3 regions of the Pseudomonas sp. MF08817 genome follow, and region 1 is predicted to be linked to each of the others. Evidence: predicted binding sites of a transcription regulator. Region 1 holds the regulator's gene; each other region holds the start of a gene.
What was found. The regulator FliA, encoded in region 1, starts transcription of late flagellar genes. The targets are predictions, from matches to a motif close to CTAAAGTTTNNNNNNNNNNNGCCGNTAA.
Positions count from the first base shown of each region.

Region 1 (2,266 bases):
ATAGATTGCAGTGAACCTACATCGATGGCCTGCCACGCATTGTTCCAACGGTGAACGCGCAGCCAGTTATGTGGCCTCCGTCTAAGTAAGACAAGGTATAGAAAGAACATGGGCAGCATGCATCCCGTACAGGTGATCGCGGTGACCGGCGGCAAAGGTGGCGTCGGGAAGACTAACGTGTCAGTGAACTTGTCCCTGGCTCTGGCGGAGCTTGGCCGACGCGTCATGCTGCTGGACGCCGACCTGGGTCTGGCGAACGTCGACGTGTTACTGGGGCTGACCCCCAAACACACCCTGGCCGATGTGATCGAGGGGCGCTGTGAGCTGCGCGACGTGCTGCTCCAGGGCCCCGGCGGGATCCGCATCGTGCCGGCAGCCTCGGGCACCCAGAGCATGGTGCACCTGAGCCCGGCCCAGCATGCCGGCCTGATCCAGGCGTTCAGCGACATCGGCGACAACCTCGACGTGCTGGTGATCGACACGGCCGCCGGGATCGGCGAGTCGGTGGTCAGTTTCGTGCGCGCGGCCCAGGAAGTGCTGCTGGTGGTGTGCGACGAACCCACCTCCATCACCGACGCCTACGCCCTTATCAAACTGCTCAACCGCGACTACGGCATGAACCGCTTCCGCGTACTGGCCAACATGGCCCAGAGCCCGCAGGAAGGGCGCAACCTGTTCGCTAAGTTGACCAAGGTCACTGATCGCTTCCTGGACGTCGCCTTACAATACGTCGGTGCGGTTCCCTACGACGAGTGCGTACGCAAGGCTGTGCAAAAGCAGCGTGCAGTCTACGAAGCGTTCCCTCGTTCCAAGTGCGCACTGGCGTTCAAAGCCATCGCCCAGAAGGTCGATACCTGGCCACTGCCCGCTAACCCGCGCGGGCATCTGGAGTTTTTTGTCGAGCGGCTTGTGCATCAAACGGCGGGACCTGTGCTATGACAGCCAGCGGCTACAACCTTTACAAGAAGTCGGCGCGTGACAGCCAATACGAATTGATCGAGCGCTACGCGCCCTTGGTCAAGCGCATTGCTTACCACCTGCTGGCACGCCTGCCCGCCAGCGTCCAGGTCGAAGACCTGATCCAGGCCGGGATGATCGGTTTGCTTGAAGTCTCGACCAAGTACGACGCCAGCAAGGGCGCCAGCTTCGAGACCTACGCGGGGATTCGTATCCGCGGCGCGATGCTCGATGAGGTGCGTAAAGGCGACTGGGCCCCCCGTTCGGTACACCGCAACACCCGGATGGTCAGTGATGCCATTCGCTCAATTGAAGCTAAAACCGGTCGTGACGCTAAAGATCACGAGGTTGCGGCCGAACTCCAATTGAGCCTCGATGATTATTACGGGATTTTGAACGACACCTTGGGCAGTCGCCTGTTCAGCTTCGACGACCTCTTGCAGGACGGCGAGCATGAAGGGCTGCACGAGGATGGCGCGAGTGCTCATCTGGAGCCGTCGCGCGACCTGGAAGACGAGCGCTTCCAGGCTGCGCTGGCGGACGCGATTGCCAATTTGCCGGAGCGTGAGCGACTGGTCTTGGCGCTGTACTACGACGAAGAGCTGAACCTCAAGGAAATCGGTGAGGTCCTGGGGGTCAGCGAGTCGCGGGTCAGCCAGTTACACAGCCAGTGCGCGGCCCGCTTGCGGGGGCGTTTGGGGGAGTGGCGAGCGCGCTGACAGGCAGTGTGGGGGCTCTGCGAACGGGGCCGGTACGGCGTAGCGCCGTACCGGTCTCGGCTCGTTTTGCTCCATGTCGCCGGTGAGTGCCCAGCCTGATTGATGAAATGGCGTGTCCAGGTGCTGGATGCGTTTAAGACTGCTTGGAGGTCGAATTGGACAAGAACATGAAAATCCTCATCGTTGATGACTTCTCAACGATGCGGCGGATCATAAAAAACCTGTTGCGTGACCTTGGGTTCACCAACACGGTCGAGGCAGACGACGGCACTACCGCCATCCCTGTGCTCAACAGCGGCAGCATCGACTTTCTGGTGACGGACTGGAACATGCCTGGCATGACCGGTATCGACTTGCTGCGCCATGTGCGCGCCGACGAAAAACTCAAGCACCTGCCGGTGTTGATGGTCACCGCTGAAGCCAAGCGCGAACAGATCATCGAAGCAGCCCAGGCCGGGGTGAACGGCTATGTAGTCAAACCCTTCACGGCCCAGGCGTTGAAAGAAAAGATTGAAAAAATCTTCGAACGCATCGGTTGATGCGCGAAGCCAGTCCGCCACGGGGGCGCTATGGAGCATAACGAATCATCG
Region 1 covers NZ_JCBCUY010000014.1:35,508-37,773, forward strand. Annotated here, with positions in the region: gene fleN (flagellar synthesis regulator FleN) at 109-939, shown strand; gene fliA (RNA polymerase sigma factor FliA) at 936-1,676, shown strand; gene AC19YR_RS10670 (chemotaxis response regulator CheY) at 1,844-2,215, shown strand; gene AC19YR_RS10675 (protein phosphatase CheZ) at 2,246-2,266, shown strand, end outside.

Region 2 (2,266 bases), on a different contig from region 1:
CAGGTGCGGGCAGGACCAGGATTGTTGCGCCGCCAGGGCAATGCCATTGGCCAGCAGCACGGTGTTGGCCGGTTGGTTGAGCCAGCGGCGTAGCGTCGGGTCGGCATCGAGCAGTTGCTGCTGGTGCAGCGGGTTGTCCGCGCCACGGGCGATGTGCAGGACCTGGACCAGCAAACGCTGTTCGTTCAGCAGCAGGCGATAACCCTGCTGCACCCAGATCGGCAGCCGCCACAGGTCCACCAGGGCCTGGCACAGCACCAGCAGGCGCACACCAAACAGTTCCTTTTCCACCTTGTGGGCCGATTGCCCGCGGCGGATCACCCGCAATTCCCACTCATCGAGCAGTTGCGGGTAGGTCAGCGCCAATGGCCACAGCGGCGACAGGAACAGCAGGCTACCCCAATGAATGTCTTGCCACAGCCGCGCCAGGCGACTGCCGAATAGGCCGTTGGCCTGCTGGGTGGCGTGCTGGCTGATGAGCTGCAACTGGCGCAGCGCGATGGGGATCTCGCTTTCAGGGCGGGCGGGGAGGTGGGCCAGCAGTTGCTCGGTGCGCTTGAGGCCCAGGCGATTAAGGGCCACTTCAAGGTTTTCCGCAGTCTCGGTCATGCTGCCGTGGGTGTGCTGGTTGGCCTCGCGGATCACGCTCAGGGCTAGGGCTGGGCTGTCTTGCATCAGCTCGGCGATATCACGCATGGAGCTGCGGCTGTCGGCGATGGCCTTGCACACACGGTCATGGCTCGCCTGCGGCACCGGCAGGCGCACGGCATCGAGCAACTTTACCCAGCCTTCAAGCGTGTGGGGGCGTGAAGTTGGGACTGTCGTTTCATTAGTCATGGTTGATCGCGATCACTATTGACTGGCAGTGCGCCCGCAACGGGCCAAATTGGCTTTTCGCCTGAACTGGCTATAGTCTGGCGCAGTTTTGCCGATAAGCAGAAGAAGAGATTCATTAACTTCCGAATATGACCTTGAACCCGACTCAATAAGTACTTCCCTACTATGGCTAAAATTATCGGCATCATCGTCGTGTTCGCGAGCGTGCTCGGCGGATACGTGCTTTCCCACGGCAAGATCGCCGCCCTGATCCAACCTTTCGAGGTGTTGATTATCGGGGGCGCGGCTTTCGGTGCATTCTTGCAGGCAAACCCTGGGCATATGACGATGCATGTCATTAAAAAGTCCCTTGGCATGTTTGGCTCGCGTTTCAGCCACGCTTTTTATCTTGAAGTGCTGGGCCTGATCTACGAGATCCTCAACAAGAGCCGCCGCGAAGGCATGATGGCCATCGAGGCGGATATCGAAGACGCCGCCGCCAGCCCGATCTTTGCCAAATACCCCACCGTGCTCAAGGACGACCGCATGACGGCCTACGTCTGCGATTACCTGCGCATCATGTCCTCGGGCAACATGGCCCCGCACGAGCTCGAAGGCTTGTTCGACATGGAGCTGTTCAGCATGAAGGAAGAGTTGGAGCATCCTTCCCATGCGGTGACCGGCATCGCCGACGGTATGCCGGGCTTCGGTATCGTCGCGGCGGTACTGGGTATCGTGGTGACCATGGCGTCGCTGGGCGAGGGTGACCAGGCGGCCATCGGCATGCACGTCGGTGCGGCGCTGGTGGGTACCTTCTTCGGTATTCTCGCGGCCTACGGTTTCTTCGGTCCGCTGGCCACGTCCCTGGCCCACGACGCCAAGGAAGAGCTGAACGTCTACGAAGCCATCAAGGCTTCCCTGGTAGCTTCGGCTTCCGGCATGCCGCCGTCCCTGGCGGTGGAATTCGGGCGCAAGGTGCTTTACCCGCTGCATCGCCCGAGCTTCTCGGAGCTGGAACAAGCGGTTCGCGGTCGCTAAGCCATGGAAAACAACCAGCCGATTATCATCAAGCGCGTCAAGCGCTTCGCTGCCGGACACCACGGGGGCGCCTGGAAAATCGCCTTCGCCGACTTCGCGACAGCGATGATGGCGTTCTTCCTGGTGTTGTGGCTGCTGTCCACCGCCACGCCGGAACAGAAGATCGCCATCGCCGGTTACTTCAAAGACCCCATCGGTTTTTCCGAAAGCGGTACGCCCTACATCATCGACCTGGGCGGCTCGCCGGAGCTGGCGCCGGACACCACCCTCAACCCCGAGGTCAAGTCCCAGCCGCAACCGGACAAGGTCACGGTCGATACCGACCAGGTCGAAGGCATGGCCGAGCAGGTCGAGCAGGAGCGCCTAGAGCTGCTGCTGCAAGAGTTGCAGAACAAGGTCGATGAAAACCCGC
Region 2 covers NZ_JCBCUY010000020.1:45,246-47,511, reverse strand. Annotated here, with positions in the region: gene AC19YR_RS14095 (HDOD domain-containing protein) at 1-837, opposite strand, end outside; gene motA (flagellar motor stator protein MotA) at 1,003-1,854, shown strand; gene motB (flagellar motor protein MotB) at 1,858-2,266, shown strand, end outside.
Region 2: the regulator FliA is predicted to act here: its motif matches at 908-935, upstream of motA (flagellar motor stator protein MotA).

Region 3 (2,266 bases), on a different contig from region 1:
CGGTGCCCTTGGGTGGCGGGTGGATCTCCTCCCAGTTCATGTTGACGATACGTTCCACCGAGCGCACCAGGAAACCCTGGGTCTTGGTGTTGTACTCCGTGATTATCACGAAGGGGTTGCTTTGGTCCTGCAAACCGCCCGACCCGGTGGCCATCGCCAAGTCCAGAATCGGAATGGTCGCACCGCGAATATTGGCGACACCGCACACGACAGGATGGGACTTAGGCAGCACCGTCAGTTTGGGGCATTGCAGCACCTCCCGAACCTTGAACACGTTGATCCCGTAAAGCTGCGTTCCGTCCAAGCGGAACAACAACAGCTCAAGGCGATTCTGCCCCACCAGTTGCGTGCGCTGGTTCACCGAATCCATTACACCAGCCATGCCCGACTCCCACTACACCCACACACTTGAAAAGATCCGACGCCCGTTCATTGCTAAACGGCACGGCGCTTGCTTTTTAACTCTTATGAACGCCAAAACGACATTTTCCCGACGCCTGACCTCAACCTACCGCAAAGGCCTGTGCGCCTGGTCGGCGCTGTGTTGCCTGGCCGTCGGCGGCCCGGCCCTGGCCGACTCGGTCACCTTGCCTGATCTGCTTATCGGCGTCACCCAAGGGTTTCTTGAATTCACCGTGGAAGACTACCTGGCCACCAGCCAGACCGAAGGACGCTACGAGATCCAGGTCAACCAGCTCGACCCGCGCCTGCGCCTGCCCCAGTGCGACAAGGAATTGACAGCGACCCTGGAGAGCCCCGCCGTGCCCCTGGGCCGTGTCACGGTGCGCGTGCGCTGTGATGGCGCTGCGCCCTGGACCGTGTTCGTACCCGCTCAAGTACGCCTGTTTCGCGAGATCGTGACCACCACCCGGCCGCTCAAGCGCACCGCCATCATCGGCCCCGAAGACGTCACCCTACGCGAGCGTGATATCAGCCTGATAACACAGAGTTACCTGACTTCCGTCGATCAGGCGATCGGGCAAAAACTTGTCCGACCAATGGTCAACGACCAAGTCATTACCCTGGTGCACATGGAGCAGGCCGAAGTGGTGCGCAAGGGCGACCAGGTGGTGATCTCGGCGCGCAGCGGCACCCTCAGCGTGCGGATGCCGGGGGAAGCCCTGTCCAATGGCGGCATGAGCGAACAGATCCGGGTCAAGAACCTCAACTCCCAACGGGTCATCAAGGCACGGGTGACCGCTCCGGGCCAGGTCGAGGTGGCCTTGTAGAGCACTGGCGCTTGCCTCAGTCGTTCCCTAGACTGTGCCAGTACGCCGCGTGGCCCTGGCGCGTTCGTCTACCGATAATTGAGCCTAAAGTTTTTCCGGGTATGGCCGAAAACATGGCAAGCGTCCAAATACCCAGAGGTTTTTTCCATCATGGTCATCGATTTCAGCCGATTAAACAGCTCCCCCTCATTGGCCACCGCCCGTAGCGGCGCCAACAAAGAAACCGGTGATGCCGGGCAGTCCGCGCCGGTCACTACCGCCGCCCAACAGCCCTCCGCCAGCAAAAGCGGGGAATCGGTACACCTGAGCAATGAGGCTCAACAGTTGCAGAAGGTCACCGACAAGCTGCGCGATCAGCCTGCCGTCGATAAGGCCCGCGTGGCCGAGTTGAAGCAAGCGATTGCCGATGGCAGCTATAAAGTCGACAGCAACCGTGTAGCCAGCAAGCTGCTCAATTTCGAAGCCCAGCGCTAGCCCAAGGCCTGCGCCAGGCTTTTGGACGCTTAGAACCCAAGGCCCGTCATGCACGACACCAACTTACTGCAACTGATTACCGACGACTTTGCTCCAGCTCAACAGTTGCTGGAGTTGCTGCAAACCGAGTCCCTGGCCCTCCACGGACGCGACATGCGGCTGCTCGAAGAAATCCTCGCGCAAAAACAGGCGTTAATCATTTTGCTGGAGCAGCATGGCCGCAAGCGCAGCGAAATCCTCGCCAGCCTCAACCTGCCCGCCAACCACAACGGTCTCGCGCAACTGGCCGAGCACTCAAGCATTGGCCCGCAATTGCTGGCGCAAAGCGAAGTCCTGAACCAAAAACTCGCCCAATGCCACGCCATCAACGAGCAGAACGGCCAGTCGATCCAACTGCAACAAGCCACCACCGCACACCAGTTGCGCATTCTCACAGGTGGCGAACCGCCTTCGCTCTACGATGCCCGCGGGTCAACCTCCAAGCTTGCGAAGCCACGCCCGCTCAGTCAGGCTTGAGCCCTTATGAGCGCGCCCTATGAAGCCGCGCCACATGCTGGCAAAAT
Region 3 covers NZ_JCBCUY010000007.1:74,956-77,221, forward strand. Annotated here, with positions in the region: gene AC19YR_RS06265 (chemotaxis protein CheV) at 1-382, opposite strand, end outside; gene flgA (flagellar basal body P-ring formation chaperone FlgA) at 468-1,229, shown strand; gene flgM (flagellar biosynthesis anti-sigma factor FlgM) at 1,380-1,703, shown strand; gene AC19YR_RS06280 (flagella synthesis protein FlgN) at 1,752-2,219, shown strand.
Region 3: the regulator FliA is predicted to act here: its motif matches at 1,314-1,341, upstream of flgM (flagellar biosynthesis anti-sigma factor FlgM).